3 regions of the Streptomyces sp. NPDC047061 genome follow, and region 3 is predicted to be linked to each of the others. Evidence: riboswitches for the same ligand, from Rfam matches in the RefSeq annotation. Region 3 holds a riboswitch; each other region holds the start of a gene.
The links. Region 3 has a riboswitch for cyclic di-AMP ahead of ABZ887_RS12780 (transglycosylase family protein). Riboswitches for the same ligand answer to the same signal wherever they lie in the genome.

Region 1 (6,253 bases), on a different contig from region 3:
ACGCCCGGCCGCACCCGCCGCCCGTCCACGGTCGGCAGGCCGCCCACGTCACGGAAGTTGCGCACCCCGGCCAGCTCGGGCTCGGTGGACGGGACCTGCTGCGTCACGGGGGGCTCCTCCCGGTCAGCCCCGTCGGCGCTGCTCGTCGACGGGCACTGGATCGACCATACGACATCGGTTTCCACGGGCAATGAGTTGTCCACAGGCATCGCCTCCAGGGCCCGTGGCCCTTGATTCCGGAGCCCGTAGCCCTTGATGATGTTGGTGCTTGAGCGGATCTGTTGGCAGCTGTGTGAGGTTTCTCGATGGTGGACATCGCCCAGAACGGTCGTACCTGGCTCCTGTCGGGCCCCGGCAGCAGCTATGCGCTGCATCTCACGGAGGCCGACGAACTGCTCCACCTGCACTGGGGCGCCAGAATCCAGCTCGCGGACGCCGAGGAGCTCAGCACCCGGGCGCTGCCCGGCTACTGGGCCTTCGAGTCGCCGCTCGACGGCCGGGAGGAGTACCCCGTCGAGGGCGGGCCGCGGTTCGTCCGCCCCTCCCTGTCCGTGCGCACCGAGGAGCGGCGCGGCACCGAGTGGGCCTTCGAGGCCTACGAGACGGAGGACGGCGCGGACGGCGACGAGCTGCGGCTGCGCTTCCGGGACGACGGGATCCTCATCACCCTGCACTACCGGATGCGCGGCGACGTCGTCGAGCGCTGGGTGACCGTCGGCAACGAGGGGCACGCGCGCGTGGAGCTGCTGCGCGCCGACCCCGCCGCCTGGACACTGCCCGACCGCGAGGGCTGGCGGCTCTCCCAGCTGCACGGCCGCTGGGCCGCCGAGTCCCGCCTCACCAGCGCCCCGCTCACCTACGGCGAGAAGGTCATCGGCAGCCGCCGCGGCCACACCAGCCACCAGCACCTGCCCTGGGTCGCCCTCGACACCGACGCCACCGAGGAGCGCGGCGAGGTCTGGGGCTGCGCCCTCGGCTGGTCCGGCTCCTGGCGGATCGCCGTCGCCCAACTCCCGGACGCGCGGGTGCAGATCACCGGCGGCGCCGGCTACGACGACTCGGGCCTGCTGATGCTGGCCGAGGGCGAGTCGTACACCAGTCCGGTCTTCGCGGGCCTGTGGACCGACGGCGGCTTCGGCGGGGCGAGCCGTGCCTGGCACGCCTACCAGCGGGCGTACATCATCCCGGACGCCGACCGGGACCGGCCCGTGCTGTTCAACTCCTGGGAGGCCACGACCTTCGACATCTCCGAGGAGCAGCAGGCCACCCTCGCCCGGCGGGCGGCCGCGATCGGCATCGAGCTGTTCGTGGTGGACGACGGCTGGTTCGGCAAGCGCACCAGCGACCGTGCCGGCCTCGGCGACTGGACACCCAACCTCGACCGCTTCCCCAAGGGCCTCAAGCCGCTCGCCGACTACGTGCACGCCCTCGGCATGCAGTTCGGCATCTGGGTCGAGCCGGAGATGGTGAACCCGGACAGCGACCTGTACCGCGCGCACCCCGACTGGGTGCAGTACCAGGAAGGGCGAAAGCGGACAGAACTGCGCAACCAGCTCGTCCTCAACCTGGCCCGCGAGGACGTCCGGGAGTACCTCTGGGAGCAGCTCGACACGCTGCTGTCCAGCGCCCCGATCGACTACGTCAAATGGGACTTCAACCGCTGCTTCACCGACGCGGGCTGGCCCGGCGAGCCCTACCCGCAGCGCCTGTGGGTCGACCACGTCCGCGGGCTGTACGCCCTCCTCGACCGGATCCGCGCGGCCCACCCCGACGTCGCCATCGAGTCCTGCTCCGGCGGTGGCGGGCGGATCGACCTCGGCATCATGAGCCGCACCGACGAGGTGTGGACCTCCGACAACACCGACCCACTGGACCGGCTCGCCATCCAGCACGGCTTCAGCCAGATCCACCCCGCCCGGGTGATGTCCGCCTGGGTCACCGACAGCCCGAACCACCAGCTCAACGGCCGGGTCAGCAGTCTGCGTTTCCGCTTCGTCAGCTCGATGGCGGGGGCGCTCGGGGTCGGCGGCGACCTCTCGCAGTGGACCGAGGAGGAGCTCGCCGAGGCCGGGCGCTGGGTGGAGCTCTACAAGGAGATCCGGCCCCTCGTGCAGCGCGGCGACCAGTTCCGGCTGCGGCCGCCGGCCGGCGGGCTCAGCGCGGTGCAGTACACGCTCGGCGACGAGACCGTCGTCCTCGCCTGGCTGCAGGCCCAGAGCTACGGCGAGCCGGCGCCGGCGCTGCGACTGCAGGGCCTCGATCCCACGGAATCGTACGAATGCCGCGAAACGGGCGAAGTGTACCGAGGTGCCGTTCTGTTGCATCACGGGCTGCACGCCGGGCTGAAGGGCGACCTGGATGCGTCGGTCATCCGGCTCCGCCGGATCTGACACATCTAACCCATCTGTCCGAATTGGCGCCTTCATTACAACTCGCTCTGGAATAAGGGGACGTGGTGTGACGTGCGTGAGGAGCGTCATATTCGTGACCGTCCGTCGCGCGTCATGTTCACGTAATTGCGGTGCTTTCCAAGAAGGTTGGAAAACCGAAAGGACCGGAATTCACGGAGGGTGACGGGGATTTCCGGTAACGGATCAAGTGAAACCCGGACAGGCGGAACCGGCCGCTTGTCCGCGTCCGTCTCACTCGCTTACGTTCGCCACACATCCGGTCGGAACGCCGAATCCTGCCGCCGCCCGGAGTCCCCACACACTCACCCGTGCCCGGCAGGAGCGGGGGACCCACCAGGTACGACCGCCTGTTCCGGTTCCCGGGACGGCCAGGGGTGCAGTCACGTCTTCCCGCGTGGCCGGGCAGCTCCAGCCCGAACCCGACAGCTCACCTCGCAGGCGCCGGAGAGGAATGCGCCATGCCCGCGAAGGGTAAGCACCGCCGCCCCAAGTCCCAGCGTCTCACCCGCTCGATGGCCGTCGCCGGAACCGGTGGCGCCGCCCTGGCGCTGCCGCTCATGGGGGCCACCGGCGCCCACGCGGCCACCTCGCAGTCCGTTTCCGAAAAGGCCACGCAGTCGCTTCCCACGGTCGAGAAGACCGCGGTGAAGAAGACGGCCGCGAAGAATTCCGCCGCGCATTCCGCGCACCGCGTCTACACCGTGGTGCCCGGCGACTGTCTCGCGAAGATCGCCCGCGAGCACGACGTCCGCGGCGGCTGGCACCGGCTCTACGCCGACAACCGGGAGGCCGTCGGCGACAACCCCTCGCTGATCCACCCGGGCCTCGAGCTCGCGCTCGGCGGCCGGCACGCCGCGACGACGGACACCGCGGACTCCGGCTCCCGTTCCGAGGCGCCCTCGAACTCGCCGTCGTCCACCTCGCCGTCGTCCACCTCATCCTCGGCTTCCTCGGCCTCCGCGTCGGACGGCTCGGTGACGAGTGCCTCCGGCTTCGCCCTTCCGGTCACCGGTGCCACCGTCGGCACCGGCTACCACGTCGCCGGCGGCATGTGGTCCAGCGGGTACCACACGGGCGTCGACTTCGTCGTCCCGACCGGCACCCCGGTCAAGGCCGTCGGCACGGGCACGGTCGTCACGGCAGGCTGGGGCGGCTCCTACGGCAACCAGGTCGTCGTCCGGCTCGCCGACGGCTACTACGCGCAGTACGGCCACCTCTCCGCCCTCTCCGTCTCGGTCGGCCAGACCGTGACCGCGGGTCAGCAGATCGGCCTCTCCGGCGCGACCGGCAACGTCACCGGCCCGCACCTCCACTTCGAGATCCGCACCACCCCCGACTACGGCTCGGACGTGGACCCGGTCGCCTACCTCCGCTCGAAGGGCCTCGCCGTCGGCTGACCCGGCGCGCACCGGTCCGACACACACTCCGAAGGCCGGACCCCCGATCCCCGGGTCCGGCCTTCGGTGTTTCCATGTCCGGTGATCGACACGTCAACGCCGCTGATCAGAGACTTATTCCAAGCTTGGCAAAGTATTTAAAAGTGTCTTATCTCACCGAACGTCAACCCCTTATTACGGTCGCGTAGGTCACAGTCGAAGGTGAATCATGGTCCGATGTGGGAGACGATTCGAAGAGTGACAATGCATCAGTGATCGGGTCGTACGCGGCGGTGGGGGACAGCTTCACCGAGGGCGTCGGCGACCCCGGCCCCGACGGGGCGTTCGTCGGCTGGGCCGACCGGTTCGCGGTACTGCTGTCGGACCGACGGCCCGAGGGCGACTTCGAGTACACCAACCTTGCCGTGCGCGGGAAACTGCTCGACCAGATCGTGGCGGACCAGGTGCCGCAGGCCCTGGCACTCGCCCCGGATCTGGTCTCCTTCTGCGCGGGCGGCAACGACATCATCCGCCCCGGCACCGACCCCGACGAGGTGGCCGAGCGGTTCGAGCGGGCCGTGGCCCAGCTGACCGAGGCCATCGGCACAGTCCTGGTGACCACCGGGTTCGACACCCGGGGCGTCCCCGTCCTCAAGCATCTGCGCGGCAAGATCGCCACGTACAACGGGCACGTCCGGGCCATCGCCGACCGGTACGGCTGCCCGGTCCTGGACCTGTGGTCCCTGAAGACCGTGCAGGACCGCCGGGCCTGGGACGGCGACCGCCTGCATCTCTCGGCCGACGGGCACACGCGCGTGGCGCTGCGCGCCGGCCAGGTGCTCGGCGTCGAGGTACCGGCCGACCCTGACCAGCCGTGGCCGCCGCTGCCGCCCCGCGGCACCCTGGAGGTCCGCCGCGACGACGTGCACTGGGCCCGCGAGTACCTGGTCCCCTGGATCGGGCGCCGGCTGCGCGGCGAGTCCTCCGGCGACCACGTGACGGCCAAGGGGGCGCTCTCCCCGGACGACATCAAGATGCGGATCGCTTCCGTGGCTTGAGGCGGCACCGGCGGGTAAGGGGTGGCCTCCTTGCGGGCCGCCCCTTACTTCTCCGCCGCTTACTTCTCCTCCGGTTGCTTCTCCTCCGACAGGCCCAGTTCGCGCGCCAGGGCCTCGTCGACCCACTCCTGCGCCCGGGCGCGGGGGACGGCACCCGGGTACGACGTCAGCTGGACGGCGAGCCCGTCGAGCAGCGCGGTCAGCCGCAGCGCAGCCGCCGTCGGGTCGGGGCACCGGAACTCGCCCGCGGCCACCCCCTCGGCGATGACCTCCGCGATCGCCGCCTTCCACTGCTGGTCCAGGCCCTTGGTGACGTCCCGCAGCGCGGGTTCCCGCAACGCCACCGCCCAGCCCTCGATCCACAGCCGCCAGCCCTTCGCCTGCCCCGTCGGCGCGTACCAGCGCACCGCCGCCCGCAGCCGGCGCAGCGCCGACGTACGGCGGCCCAGGAGCTTGCGCAGATGCGTCAGGTCGCCCTCGGCGGCGTAGGTGAAGGCGGCGGCGACCAGCTTCTCCTTCGTCGAGAAGTGGTACAGCACCAGCGCGTTGCTCACGCCGAGCGTCGAGGCGACATCGGCGATCCGTACCGCCGCCACGCCCCGCGCCTCGATCTGTTCGATGGCGGCCCGCAGCAGTTCCTCCCGCCGCTCGGCCACACTCAACCGCACTCTCGCCACGCGGTCACCCTAATCGGTTGTCGCACCGCCCGCGTCGGCGTCCCGGGCCGGCGGCAGCCGGGTGGCCGTCACAGCGGCAGCCGCATGATCGTCAGGTCCAGCCAGCGGCCGAACTTGGTGCCCACCTCCCGGACCGTCCCGACGTGCTCGAAGCCGAACCGGTCGTGCAGCCGGATCGACGCGGCGTTCCGTGCCTCGATGCCGGCGATCATCACGTGGTGGCCTGCCGCGCGCGCCGAGGTGATGAGCGGGCCCAGCAGTGCCGAGCCGATGCCGAGGCCGTGGCTGCCCTCGCGGACGTAGACGGAGTTCTCCACCGTGTGCCGGTAGCCGTCCAGCGCCCGCCACGGGCCGTAGACCGCGAATCCGGCCACCTCGCCCGGCGCCTCGGCGACTTCGGCCACGAGCGCCGAGCCGCGCTCCAGGTGCGCGGCGAACCAGGCCGCGCCCTCGGCGGGGGACTGCGGGGTCTCCGTCCACAGGGCCGTCGAGTGCTCGATCGCGTGATTGCGGATCGTGCGGACGGCCTCCCCGTCACCGGGACGGGCCGGGCGCACCGTCACCCTGCTTCTCTCGTATATTGGATTCATGTCCAACATAGTAGAACCAACGGCGGATCCCCTGGTACGGCAGATCGCCGCCCGGGTCCGCGCCGAGCGGGAGCGCCGCCGCTGGACCCTGGCGCAGCTCGCGGACGCCTCCGGCGTCTCCCCGGCGATGATCAGCCGGAT
Region 2 (6,253 bases), on a different contig from region 3:
GCCTGATGGTCGAGGGCGGCGGCACCGTCCACACCCAGCTTCTCCAGCAGGGCCTGGCCGACGAGGTCCAGCTGGTCCTGGCCCCGCTCTTCGTCGGCGACCCGAAGGCACCGCGGCTGTTCGGTCCCGGCGGCTACCAGGCCGGGCGGCTGCGGCTCCTGGACACCCGCCGTATCGAGGACGTCGTCCTGATGCGCTACGAGCCCACGGCCCCCGGCACGGGCGGCACGGCGTCCGCCGCCGACCGGCACTGGCTGCGGCTCGCCTGCGAACTGGCGGCCGAGTGCCCGCCGTCCCGGACCGCGTTCAGCGTGGGCGCGGTGGTGGTCGCCGCCGACGGCACGGAACTGGCCCGCGGCCACTCCCGGGAGGCCGGTGACCCCGTGGTCCACGCGGAGGAGGCGGCCCTGGCCAAGATCCCCCCGGCCGACCCCCGGCTGGCCACGGCCACCGTCTACACCAGCCTCGAACCCTGCACCCACCGGGCCTCCCGCCCGCACCCCTGCGCCGAGCTGATCCTGCGGGCCGGGGTACGGCGGGTGGTGACGGCGTGGCGCGAGCCGGACACGTTCGTGGCGGCGGCCGACGGCACCGGGATGCTGCGGGAGGCGGGGGTGGAGGTATTGGTGCTCGGGGAGTACGAGAGCCTGGCGAAGGCGCCGAACGCGCATCTTCTCGGCTGAAGCCGTCTGCTTGCCTGGGCTCACCCGAGCCGGTGGCGCGGCTGCTCCGCCGAGGCCGCGACGGAAGTCGTGCCGGTCGAAGCGGTGTCGGCCGAAGTCGTGCCGGCCGATGCCGTGCCGGTCGGTGTCCCCGCCGATGCCGTGCCGGTCGGTGTCCCCGCCGATGCCGTGCCGGGCGGTGTCCCGGCCGCGGTGAGGCTGGCGAGCAGGGCCAGGCGCTCGGCGGACGGGCTGCCGGGCTCGGCGTGGAAGCACATCATGGTGAGGCTGTTCGTGCCCAGGACCGCCAGTTTCTCGATCCGGAGGTCCAGCTCACCGACCTGCGGGCGCCGAAGCAGGGCCCGTCCGCCCTGCTTCGGGCGGACGTCATGGCGCGCCCACAGATACCGGAAGCGCTCGCTGTGCACGGACAGTTCGCCGACCAGGGCGGACAGCCGAGGGTCGCCCGGATCCTCCCCGGCCGCCACCCGCAGCGTCGACGCGAGGCCGCCCGTGGCGACGTCCCAGTCGCGGTGCAGGGTGCGCACGGCGTCGTTCAGGAACACCTCCCGGGCCAGGTTCGCCCCCGGCCGGTGCGCGGGGGAGAGGGCGACGGCCAGGGGGGTCGCCGCGCGTACGTCGCAGAGCCGCCCGGCCACCACCACCGGCAGCGCGGACCACGTCTCCAGGAGCATGCGGATGCCCGCCGGCACCTGCTCGCCGCGCGGCCGGGAGCGCCGGGGCGGGGCGGGGGCCGCGAGCTGGTGGAGGTGGGCGGTGCCCTCCGCGTCCAGGTGCAGGGCCCGGGCGAGGGCTTCGACGATCTGCGGGGAGGGATGGCGGTTGCGGCCCTGTTCCAGCCGGGTGTAGTACTCCGTGCTCACCCCGGCCAGCAGCGCCAGCTCATGGCGGCGCAGGCCCGGCACCCGCCGGCGGCCCGCGTCCGGCAGCCCGAGCAGCTCGGGGCTCAGCAGGGCCCGGCGCGCACGGAGGTACTCGCCGAGCGGCCCCGGCGCGTGGGTGTCGCTGCCCTGTGCCTGTGCCTGTGCCTGTGCCATGAGGCCAGGCTAGGCGGCGCGGCCGCGGCGAACCTGTCCCCGTGAGTACCACCCTTCACAGGGCGACGACGGATCGGCCCGGCGCTCCTAGTGTCGGCCTGGCCGACCTGCCCTTGGGCCGGCGGGTGTTCCGAGTCAGGAGAGTGCGATGAACAGACACCTTGCGGTACGGACCGGCGCGGCCGTGGCCGCCGTCGCCGCCGCGACGGCACTGGCGACCGGTCCCGCGACGGCCGTGTCCCGGCCCGCCGGACACCCGGGGACGGGCGCCGCCGCCGGCTCGGTGTCCGCCCGCGAGACCGCGGCCGACAAGGCGCTGGTCACGTACGTGTACAAGCAGCTGTTCACCTCCTACGACACGTCCGTGATCGACAAGTACGCCTCGCCCGACTACATCCAGCACAACCCCAACGTCGCCAACGGCCCCGAGGCGCTGCGCCAGCTGGCGGAGAACCTGAAGGCGACGGCCACCCCCGGCACCGGCTCGGTCACCACGCACGTGATCGCGCAGGGCGACCTGGTCCTGCTCCAGACGCACGCGGGCACCTCCGACACGTTCGGCGGCATCGGGCTCGTCGACGTGTTCCGGGTGGAGAACCACAAGATCGTGGAGCACTGGGACACCATCCAGCCGGTCCCCGCCACCACGGCCAACGGCCACGACACCTTCGGCGACGGCGCGCGACTGGACGGCGTGCCCGGGCGGCCGCTGGCGGTCGCGCTGCCCGGTCACACCCCCGGCAGCACCGGCTTCCACTTCCCCGACCAGGGCCTCTTCTTCACCGGCGACGCCCTGGTCACCCAGGAGGCCTTCACCGGGCACACCGGCCCCTGCCTGGTCTGCCGCGCCTTCACCCACGACTCGGCCGCCGCCCTCGCCTCCCTGGACGCCGTCGCCGGACTGTCCCAGGACACCGTCCTGCTGCCGGGGCACGGGCAGCCGTTCGCGGACGGCCCCCGGGAGGCGGTCGCCCTGGCCCGGCGCTTCGGCGTCCGCTGACCCCGCCACGGCCTCCGTCGTCCCCGTAACGACCTCCGTCGTCCCCGCGGCTCTCAACCCGTGTGACTCACCCTCTTCGGATGGCGTATGCTGGTGTCACCGACGCGGGGTGGAGCAGCTCGGTAGCTCGCTGGGCTCATAACCCAGAGGTCGCAGGTTCAAATCCTGTCCCCGCTACTGAAACCCAGGGCCGGAATCCAAGTCAGAGGATTCCGGCCCTGAGTCATATCCAGGCACGTGCTCCTCATCACACACGTCCGCACTCATCCGCCCGGCCCACACCATTCGCCCCACCCGCTCGCAACGGCAAACCTGGACGGACAGGTATCGAAGACATCGGACGCGTCGAACAGGTCAAGCGCATCGAACACGTCGAGCACATCGAGCACGTCGGGCGTGTAGGACACGTCGGGCACGTCGGGCGCGTGGGACAGCAGGGGAGTCGTGTGGCGAGCCGTGGAGAGGCGGAGCGGCACGGCCAGGAATCCGCCCGCACCCTCGCCCGCTACCTGCCCGCGCTGCTGATCGTCGCGGGCGTCTGCTACGACGTCCTCACCCCCGCCCCCTTCACCGCGGTCCCCTTCTTCACGGCCGCCCCGCTGGTCGCCGCCCCCCTCTCCTCGCTGCGCACCACCGTCCTCACCGGCCTGGCCGCACTCCTCGCCGCCTACGCCGTGCACACGCGGTTCGCCGTGCTCCCGGACGCCGACGCCGTGACCGAGATCGTCACCGTGGCCACCGTCGCCGTCCTCGCCGCCGGCATCAACCGGATCGTCCGTATCGGCGACCAGCGCCTCGCCTCCGCCCGCGAGGTCGCCGAGGCCGCCCAGCGGGCCGTCCTGCCCGAGCCCGCCGAGCGGATCGGCGGCTTCGAGATCGCCGCCCGCTACGAGGCGGCCCAGGAGGGCACCTTCATCGGCGGCGACCTGTACGCCGTCCAGGACACCCCGTACGGCGTGCGCCTGGTCGTCGGCGACGTCCGCGGCAAGGGCATGGGCGCGGTCGCCGCCGTCGCCGTGGTGATCGGCGCGTTCCGGGAGGCCGCCGAGCAGGAGGCCACGCTGGAGGCGGTGGCGGCGCGGCTGGAGCGGGCGCTGGCGCGCGAGGGCGTCCGGCGCGGCGGCATCGACGCCCACGAGGGGTTCACCACCGCCGTACTCGCGGAGCTCCGGTACGGCGACTGCACGCTCCGGGTCGTCAACCGCGGACACCCGCCGCCCCTGCTGCTGCACGGCGACGGCGAGGTGTGCCCGGTGCCGGCGCCGGAGTCCGCGCTGCCGCTCGGGATGGGCGACCTGGGGACGTGGCCCGACCGGGCGGCCGAGCACGTGTTCCCGAGCGGGGCCACGCTGCTGCTGTACACCGACGGCCTCTCCGAGGCCCGCGACGCGCACGGCCGGTTCTACGACCCCGAGCGGCGGCTGACCGGTCGTACCGTCACCGCCCCCGGCGTACTGCTGGCCCGGCTCGCGGCCGAGGTGCGCCGGCACACGGGCGGCGGCATGACGGACGACATGGCGCTGCTCGCGGTGCGGCGGCCCTGAGCCGCCGGTCCCGTGCGCCGGTCCTGTGCTATGTCACACATCGTGTTCGGGCGGCTGCCCTCCGCATCACAACTGAGCCACCATCACAACCTGTGTGACTCCTGAGCTGAGCAGCGAGCACAGCCAACTCGACCGTTTTTGACCAGTCGTGGCAGGTAAGTCCAAGCTTTGAAAGCTTAATGATCAAGACGAACAGCTTGGAATCTGGTAGCCGGGTCTATTAACGTTCGATAACGCAGCGCGGTCGTCCCAGCCGTCACCCGCGACGGCTCCGCGCGCACGCGCCGAATCCCGCAAGGGAACCGGGGAACCACCACCTTGGGGTGAATCGCACGGCTACCGCCGGGTAGGAAACGGCCGGTATACGCGCGTAGGAGACCTTCCCGCTCCGAACCCGTCAGCTAACCCGGTAGGCGACGGAAGGAAAGGAGTACGCCCGCGTGGCGTCCAACCGGCCTGCTCCGACAGCCCCGTTCGTGCCCAGCCAGCGTCAACCCGACACCTTCGGCTACGGCAGCTACCGCACCGACGAGGGCCCCTGGGAGGAGTGGAACCCCACCGAGGAGTCCCTGGCCTCGGCGCGCGGCCGGCACCGGGTCGCCAAGCAGCGCGGCGGCGGACTCGCCCGCAGCTCCACGGTTCTCGGCGTCGGCGTGATCGCCGCCGTCGGCGCGGGCGGCATGGCCAGCGCCAACACCGGCAAGCCGCCGGTCTCCATCTCGCTGCCCGACCTGCCCGCCTCTGTCGACTCCCTGCTCGGCGAGGGCGGCGGCCACCAGGCCACCCAGACCGCGCTCAGCAGCGTGACCACGACGACCGCCACCGACGGGGACTCCTCCTCGTCCGGCGCCGGCGAGACGCTGCGCAACCGGATCATCGCCCAGGCCGCGCAGCAGCAGAACCAGCTCGACACCAAGGCCAGCGCCAAGGCCGTCGCCGCCGCCGACAAGGCGGTCTCCGACGCCGAGGCCAAGGCGGTGAAGGCGGCCGCAGCCAAGGCCGCCGACGCCAAGGAGAAGGCCGAGGCGTCCGCGAAGCAGAAGGCCGAGCAGGCCCGGCTCGCCGAGCTGGCCAAGCAGTACACGCTGCCCGTCGTGTCGTACACGATCACCGGCACCTTCGGCCAGGCCGGCTCCATGTGGTCCTCCGGCTACCACACCGGCCTCGACTTCGCCGCGCCCACCGGCACGCTGATCAAGGCCGTGCACAGCGGCACGGTCACGGAGGCGGGCTGGGCCGGCTCCTACGGCTACCGCACGATCATCACCCTCGACGACGGCACCGAGCTGTGGTTCTGCCACCAGTCCTCGATCGGCGTCAAGGTCGGCCAGAAGGTCGCCACCGGCGATGTCATCGGCCGCGTCGGCGCCACCGGCAACGTGACCGGCCCGCACCTCCACCTGGAGGTCCACCCGAACGGCCAGGCCACCGCCATCGACCCGATGACCTGGCTGCGCGGCAAGGGCCTCAACCCCTGACGCAATCCGCGACGCAGCCCCCGACGGAATCCGCGAACGCAACCCCCGACGGAAACCCACCGCCCCCCGGCGGCCCCGACGACACCCCCCGGCGTCAGGGCCGCCGGTTCGGTCTGCCGGGGTTCCGCCGGGGTTCCGCCTTTACGAGACCTTCGTAATCGCCGGGATGGGTCACCAGGCGGCCCGTGTTGAAGTTGAGCATGACTGCTCTTCGCAAACTCGGCTCCTCCGACCTCGAGGTCTTCCCGCTCGCCCTCGGCGGCAACGTCTTCGGCTGGACCGCCGACGAGGCCACCTCCTTCGCCGTCCTGGACGCCTACGCCGCCGCGGGCGGCAACTTCGTCGACACCGCCGACTCGTACTCGGCGTGGATCGAGGGCCACAAGGGCGGCGAGTCCGAGACGATCATCGGCAAGTGGGTCAGGGCGCGCGGCAACCGCGACGACGTCGTCATCGCGACGAAGGTCAGCCAGCACCCCGAGTACCCCGGCCTGTCCGCCGCCAACATCAA
Region 3 (6,253 bases):
CGTGCGTACGTCCCCGGACACGGTACGGGACCGGGTACGGGGACGTACGTACGACTGGCTAAGCCTTACCCTCCAGCGGGCTCAGCCCTTGAAGCGGGGGAAGGCGCTGCGGCCCGCGTACACCGCGGCGTCGTCGAGGATCTCCTCGATGCGCAGCAGCTGGTTGTACTTGGCGACGCGCTCGGAGCGGGCCGGGGCGCCGGTCTTGATCTGGCCGCAGTTGGTGGCGACGGCGAGGTCGGCGATGGTGACGTCCTCGGTCTCGCCGGAGCGGTGCGACATCATGCACTTGAAGCCGTTGCGCTGGGCGAGCTCGACGGCGTCCAGGGTCTCGGTCAGCGAACCGATCTGGTTCACCTTGACCAGCAGGGCGTTGGCGGTGCCCTCCTCGATGCCGCGGGCGAGGCGCTCCGGGTTGGTGACGAACAGGTCGTCGCCGACGATCTGCACCTTGTCGCCGAGCTTGTCGGTGAGGACCTTCCAGCCGGCCCAGTCGTCCTCGAACAGCGGGTCCTCGATGGAGACCAGCGGGTAGGAGGCGACGAGCTCCTCGTAGTACTCGGTCATCTCGGCGGCCGAGCGGGACTTGCCCTCGAACTCGTACTTGCCGTCCTTGTAGAACTCGGACGCGGCGACGTCGAGCGCGAGCGCGATCTGCTCACCGGGGACGTAACCGGCCTGCTTGATCGCCTCCAGGATGAGGTCGAGCGCGGCGCGGTTCGACTCCAGGTTCGGGGCGAAGCCGCCCTCGTCGCCGAGGCCGGTGGCCAGGCCCTTGCCCTTCAGGACCTTCTTGAGGGTGTGGTAGACCTCGGCACCCCAGCGCAGCGCCTCGGAGAAGGACTCCGCGCCGATCGGGGCGATCATGAACTCCTGGATGTCGACGTTGGAGTCCGCGTGCGAGCCGCCGTTGAGGATGTTCATCATCGGGACGGGCAGCAGGTGCGCGTTCGGGCCACCGAGGTAGCGGAACAGCGGGAGGTCGGACGCCTCGGAGGCGGCGTGCGCGACGGCGAGGGAGACACCGAGGATGGCGTTGGCGCCGAGCGAGCCCTTGTTGTCGGTGGCGTCCAGGTCGAACATGGCCTGGTCGATCAGGCGCTGCTCGGTGGCGTCGTAGCCGACCAGCTCCGGGCCGATCTGCTCGATGACGGCGAGGACGGCCTTCTCGACACCCTTGCCCAGGTAGCGGTTGGGGTCGCCGTCACGGAGCTCGATGGCCTCGAAGGCACCGGTGGAGGCGCCGGACGGGACGGCGGCACGACCAGTGCTGCCGTCGTCGAGGCCGACCTCGACCTCGACCGTGGGGTTGCCTCGGGAGTCCAGGATTTCCCGGGCTACGACGACGTCGATGGACGGCACGAGCATCTCCTTCTTGGGATGTGACGCTGGTTGTGCGGGGCGCACGCGGGCCTCGTCGGCCCTTGCTCAGCCTTGCGACTAGAGCCTAACCGTCCCAGGGCCGTCGGCCGGCACGACCGACCGGCCCGTGGACACACAGACGGTACTCATTGTTCACGTGCGGAACAAAGGGGGGCCCGATGAAGAACGGAAGAAGAGCGGGCCAAGAAGGGGGCCGAGAAGGGGGCCGAGAAGCGGGCCGGGAAGGGGACGGCAAAGAGAAACCCCGCCCCGGTGCGTACGGGGGAAAACGCACCGAGGCGGGGGCCCGTGGGGACGGGGGTGGCCCTCACGTGATCCCCACTATGGGGACCACGGCTGTGCGGGCGCTGTGGTTCAGCTGGGTGCCGCTTAATATGTGCGACGACCTCGCACGTGCGGCGACCGCCCCGCGTCCTCCTACTTCAGGTGCAGCTGCTGACCCGGGTAGATGAAGTCGGCGTCGGCGACGATGCCCTTGTTCAGCTTGAACAGCGCCTGCCAGCCGCCCTTGACCTTGTGCTTCTCGGCGATCGAGCTGAGGGTGTCGCCCTTGACGACCTTGTACTCGCCGTTGCCCTTCTTGACCTTCTTGCCCGTCGGGGTGGTGACGGTCCTGGTCGCGGCCGGGCGCTCGGCGGAGCGGGAGGCGGCCTGCGTGTCGGTCGTACGGCTGCTCGTGCTCGTGCTGCTCGACGAGGAGCCGGAGGCGCTGCTGCCGGTGTAGGTGGCGTTGGACAGGCCCGTGCCGCAGACCGGCCAGGCGCCCTTGCCCTGCGCGGCGAGGACCTTCTCGGCGATCGTGATCTGCTGCGCCTTGGTGGCCTGGTTGGCCTGCGCGGCGTACTGCGTGCCGCCGTACGCGGCCCAGGTGGAGGCGGAGAACTGCAGGCCGCCGTAGTAGCCGTTGCCCGTGTTGATGGCCCAGTTGCCGCCGGACTCGCACTGGGCGACGGCGTCCCACTCGGAGGCGGTGGCGGCGGAGGCGCTGCCGGCCGCCATCAGCGGGGCGGCGACGGCGACGCCGGTGACACCGGCGACAGCGATGGCGCGGACGGCCCTGGACGGACGACGGTGCTTGCCCTTGCCGGAAAACAGCATGGATCGATCCCCTCACCGACGCCTGCGAGGTGAGCTGTCGGGTTCGGGCCGGTTGAGTTGCCCGGCCGCACACCCGTGTGTCGGTGCGCGGCTTCACCCCGAGCCGGATCGGCGGTCTCAACCACCCATCACGGCACTTACCTTGGGTCCCCCGCTCCTGCCTACGGCGCATGACGCGTCGACTGTTCCCGGACGGCCGCTGGCAGGACTCGGCGTTGCGACGGCCGGGGCTCGTGGTGACGAGCGGCCTCGACCGTAAACAGGGCATCAGGTGAATTTCAAAGATGATCAGGGCTTCTGAGACTCATCCCACACTTTCACCAAACCGGACATTTGGCTTCGAAATGGGGCGGCTCACAGACCCCAACTCCCGTCGCTTTTCGTCCGTTTAGCTACCGAGTTTCAGGGTCTGACCGGCACTGATGTCGTTCGGGTCGGCACCGATGTCCGCCTTGTTCGCGGCGTAGAGCGCACGCCATCCGCCGTCGAGGTCAAGGGAGTCGGCGATGGAGGCGAGGGTGTCGCCGGCGCGGACGGTGTAGGTGCCGCTGTCACGCACGGCGTGACGACCCGAGGAGGTGGCACTCTGACCGTTTGTCACGCTTTCGTCCGCCGAGCCGCCGCGATGCTTGCCACCACTGCCGACGGCCCCCGTGTCGACCAGGCTCCAAGAGCCTTCAGCCTGCCCCGAATTGTCCGAGTCGTCACTCTCGGGGATGACGGGACTCTCGCTCGCCTTCGAAGTGCCGGAGTCGGAAGATTCCGACTTGTCCGTCTTGGTGGATTTACTGGGGGTGTCCTTCTTGGAGTCACCGCTCGCGCTCGGAGAGGGAGTGGCGGAGTCGCCCCCGGAGTCCGCGGCACCCGAGGAGGAGCCGGAATCGGAGGAGGAGGACGACGACGAATTCGACAGCCCGGAGGACGAGTCCGACGAGTCGGAGGAACCGGACGAATCACCCGAGTCGTCAAGTCCCGTGTCGACGTTCACCGAGGCGTCGTCGGAAGAGAGTCCGGCGATCAGGGCGCAGGTCCGCCAGGGCTTGGTGCCCTGGTCGGCGAGTATCTTCTCGGCGACCGCGATCTGCTGCGAACGGCTCGCCTGGTCGGGCGTACCGGCGTAGTCCAGGCCCCCGTACTCGCTCCAGTCGTCCAGGGAGATCTGGAGGCCGCCGTAGTAGCCGGTGCCGTCGTCGGCGCTCCAGGAGCCGCCGCTCTCGCACTGGGCCACCTGGTCCCAGGTGGAGCCGTCGGCCGCGTTGGCGCTCACCGCGCCGAGGAGCGGGATGGCGATGGCGGAGCCGGTCACGCCGGCCGCGACGAGGAGAGCCGGAGCCTGACGGGGGCGACGGTGACGACCGTTCCCGGAGAGCATGCGGAAACCTTTCGAGCGACAGCGATGACCGGCGCGGCGGGTCCCGCAGGGGCGCCGCACTGATGGGTGAACGTATCGGCAGACGATCACTTGTCACAAGTTAATGCCGCGCAGATCACGTGAAGATCACAGACTTGAACGCTAGTCACCTTTTGCCCGTACGGGCCGGTAGCGGCTTCGGTGAGGACCCGGAGACGGCTCGGCGAGGGCTCATCGGCCGACGGGCGTGAACTCCACGGGCAGCGTGCGCAGTCCGCGCATGATGAGCCCGCCACGCCACCGCAACTCCCCTTCGTCTGCCGCGAGTCGCAGGTCGGGGAGGCGGGTGAGGAGGGTGGCGAGGGCGGTCTGGCCCTCCAGGCGGGCCAGCGGGGCGCCGAGGCAGTAGTGGATGCCGTGGCCGTATCCGAGGTGCTGGTTGTCCCGGCGTGAGAGGTCGAGGGTGTCCGGTCGGGCGAACCGCTCCGGGTCCCGGTCCGCCGCGGCCAGGACGACCAGGACCGGGTCGCCGGGCGCGATGTGCTGCCCGCCGATGTCCACCGGCTCGGTGGCGAACCGCCAGGTGGCCAGCTCCACCGGCCCGTCGTAGCGCAGCAGTTCCTCGACACCGGTCTCCAGCAGCCCGCGCTCACCGGCGGCGAGGGAGTCCTGCAGCCGGGCGCGCTGCTCGGGGTGGGTGAGCAGCGCGTACGTCCCGTTCCCGATCAGGTTGACGGTGGTCTCGAACCCGGCGAACAACAGGATGAACGCCATGGCCGCGGCCTCGTTCTCGGTGAGGTGCTCACCGTGGTCCGAGGCCCGGATGAGCCCGGAGATGAGGTCCTCACCTGGGGCCGGCTCGGCGGGCAGCTCCTGCCTCTTCCGGTGGATCAGCTCGGCCAGGTACCCCCGCATCTTCTTCACCGACCGCGCGACCCCGCCCCGCGGCCCTCCCCCGTGTCGGATCATCATCCCCGCCCAGTCCCGGAAGTCGTCCTGGTCCTCGCGCGGGACGCCGAGCAGGTCGCAGATGGCGTAGATGGGGAGCGGGAAGGCGAACTCGTGGATGAGGTCGGCGGACCCGGACGCCGCGAACCCGTCGATGAGCCGGTCGGTGAGCTCCTGCACCCGCGGCGCGAACTCGGCCACCCGGCGCGGTGTGAACGCCTTGCTCACCAGCCGCCGCAGCCGGGTGTGGTCGGGCGGATCGATGTTCAGCAGGTGCGTCATCAACTCGGCCTTGCGCTCCCCGGGAATGCCGGTCTTCCCCTTGGCGTGCGCGGGCTCGTCGTGATGCGCAGGGTTCTTGGAGAGCCTCGGGTCGGCCAGCGCCTGCTTGGCGTCCCCGTACCGCGTGACCAGCCAGGCCTCCACCCCACTGGGCAGCCTGGTCCGCCGCACGGGTTCGTGCTCCCGCAGCCAGGCGTAGGCGGGGTAGGGGTCGGCGGCGAACTCCCAGGTGAACAGGTCGGGCGCGGGCGCGGTCACTTCTCCACTCCCTCCGTCACCCGCACCGCGTCCCGGTAGGCCCGGGCCGCTGCCCGCAGGGCCGCCTCGGGGTCGACGCCCTCCGCCTCCGCGCGGGCCGCCAGCGCGAGCAGCTCGTACCCGATGCCCTGCTCCTGCGGGAGCGGCACCTCCAGTCCCGCCGTCCGCACCCGCGAGGCCAGCTTCGCCGCCAGCGCGAGACCCGGCTGCGCGAGCGGTATCCCGTCCGTCACCGACTCGCGCCGCTTCTCTATGGCCTTCGTGCGCAGCCAGTGCTCCTTGACCTCCTCCGGCGTCGCCGCGGTCTCGTCGCCGAAGACGTGCGGGTGGCGGTGGATGAGCTTGGCGACGATGCCGCCCGCCACGTCGTCGATCGAGAAGGGGGCGTCCGGGTCCTCCTCCGCGATCCGCGCGTGGAAGACGACCTGGAGGAGCACGTCGCCCAGTTCCTCCCGGAGTTCGTCGCGGTCGCCCTCCTCGATCGCCTCGACGAGTTCGTACGCCTCCTCGATGCCGTACTTCGCGAGGCCCTTGTGGGTCTGCCGGGACGACCAGGGGCACTCCTCGCGGATCCGGTCCATGACCTGGACGAGGTCGAGGAGGCGGGCGCCGGGCAGGTCGTAGGAGGCGGGGAGCAGTTCCAGCTCGGGCATCCGGACGCGGCCGGAGCCGGCCAGGCGGGCCAGGCCGTCCGTGAGGGCGGGCTCGCCCTCGCCCGCGGCCACGACCACCACCGTCCGGCCGCCGGCGCAGGCGTCGACCAGCTCCTGGGCGGTGGGGGCGGCCTCGTCCACGGCCGTCCCGGCCTCCCGCAGGTACGGCAGCTGCGGATGCGCGCCGTCCGCGCACAGCACCCGGTCCGCCGCGTGCAGCGCCTGCCAGGCGGGCCAGGACAGCAGGCCGGGGGCGACCCGGTGGCTGGTGGTCAGCAGG

Region 1: another riboswitch for cyclic di-AMP. It lies ahead of ABZ887_RS19260 (LysM peptidoglycan-binding domain-containing M23 family metallopeptidase); the one in region 3 lies ahead of ABZ887_RS12780 (transglycosylase family protein).
Region 2: another riboswitch for cyclic di-AMP. It lies ahead of ABZ887_RS08500 (M23 family metallopeptidase); the one in region 3 lies ahead of ABZ887_RS12780 (transglycosylase family protein).

Annotation. Positions count from the first base shown of each region.
Region 1 covers NZ_JBEYVI010000012.1:61,327-67,579, forward strand. Annotated here, with positions in the region: gene ABZ887_RS19250 (tyrosine-protein phosphatase) at 1-107, opposite strand, end outside; gene ABZ887_RS19255 (alpha-galactosidase) at 306-2,390, shown strand; cyclic di-AMP (ydaO/yuaA leader) riboswitch at 2,705-2,865, shown strand; gene ABZ887_RS19260 (LysM peptidoglycan-binding domain-containing M23 family metallopeptidase) at 2,870-3,808, shown strand; gene ABZ887_RS19265 (SGNH/GDSL hydrolase family protein) at 4,060-4,845, shown strand; gene ABZ887_RS19270 (TetR family transcriptional regulator C-terminal domain-containing protein) at 4,905-5,522, opposite strand; gene ABZ887_RS19275 (N-acetyltransferase family protein) at 5,591-6,112, opposite strand; gene ABZ887_RS19280 (XRE family transcriptional regulator) at 6,111-6,253, shown strand, end outside.
Region 2 covers NZ_JBEYVI010000004.1:21,708-27,960, reverse strand. Annotated here, with positions in the region: gene ABZ887_RS08530 (dihydrofolate reductase family protein) at 1-683, shown strand, start outside; gene ABZ887_RS08525 (helix-turn-helix transcriptional regulator) at 704-1,720, opposite strand; gene ABZ887_RS08520 (ester cyclase) at 1,869-2,720, shown strand; tRNA gene ABZ887_RS08515 (tRNA-Met) at 2,824-2,897, shown strand; gene ABZ887_RS08510 (hypothetical protein) at 2,984-3,136, opposite strand; gene ABZ887_RS08505 (PP2C family protein-serine/threonine phosphatase) at 3,167-4,264, shown strand; cyclic di-AMP (ydaO/yuaA leader) riboswitch at 4,537-4,697, shown strand; gene ABZ887_RS08500 (M23 family metallopeptidase) at 4,705-5,742, shown strand; gene ABZ887_RS08495 (aldo/keto reductase) at 5,943-6,253, shown strand, end outside.
Region 3 covers NZ_JBEYVI010000006.1:114,486-120,738, forward strand. Annotated here, with positions in the region: gene eno (phosphopyruvate hydratase) at 82-1,368, opposite strand; gene ABZ887_RS12780 (transglycosylase family protein) at 1,801-2,481, opposite strand; cyclic di-AMP (ydaO/yuaA leader) riboswitch at 2,486-2,660, opposite strand; gene ABZ887_RS12785 (transglycosylase family protein) at 2,870-3,853, opposite strand; gene ABZ887_RS12790 (cytochrome P450) at 4,064-5,320, opposite strand; gene ABZ887_RS12795 (nucleoside triphosphate pyrophosphohydrolase) at 5,317-6,252, opposite strand.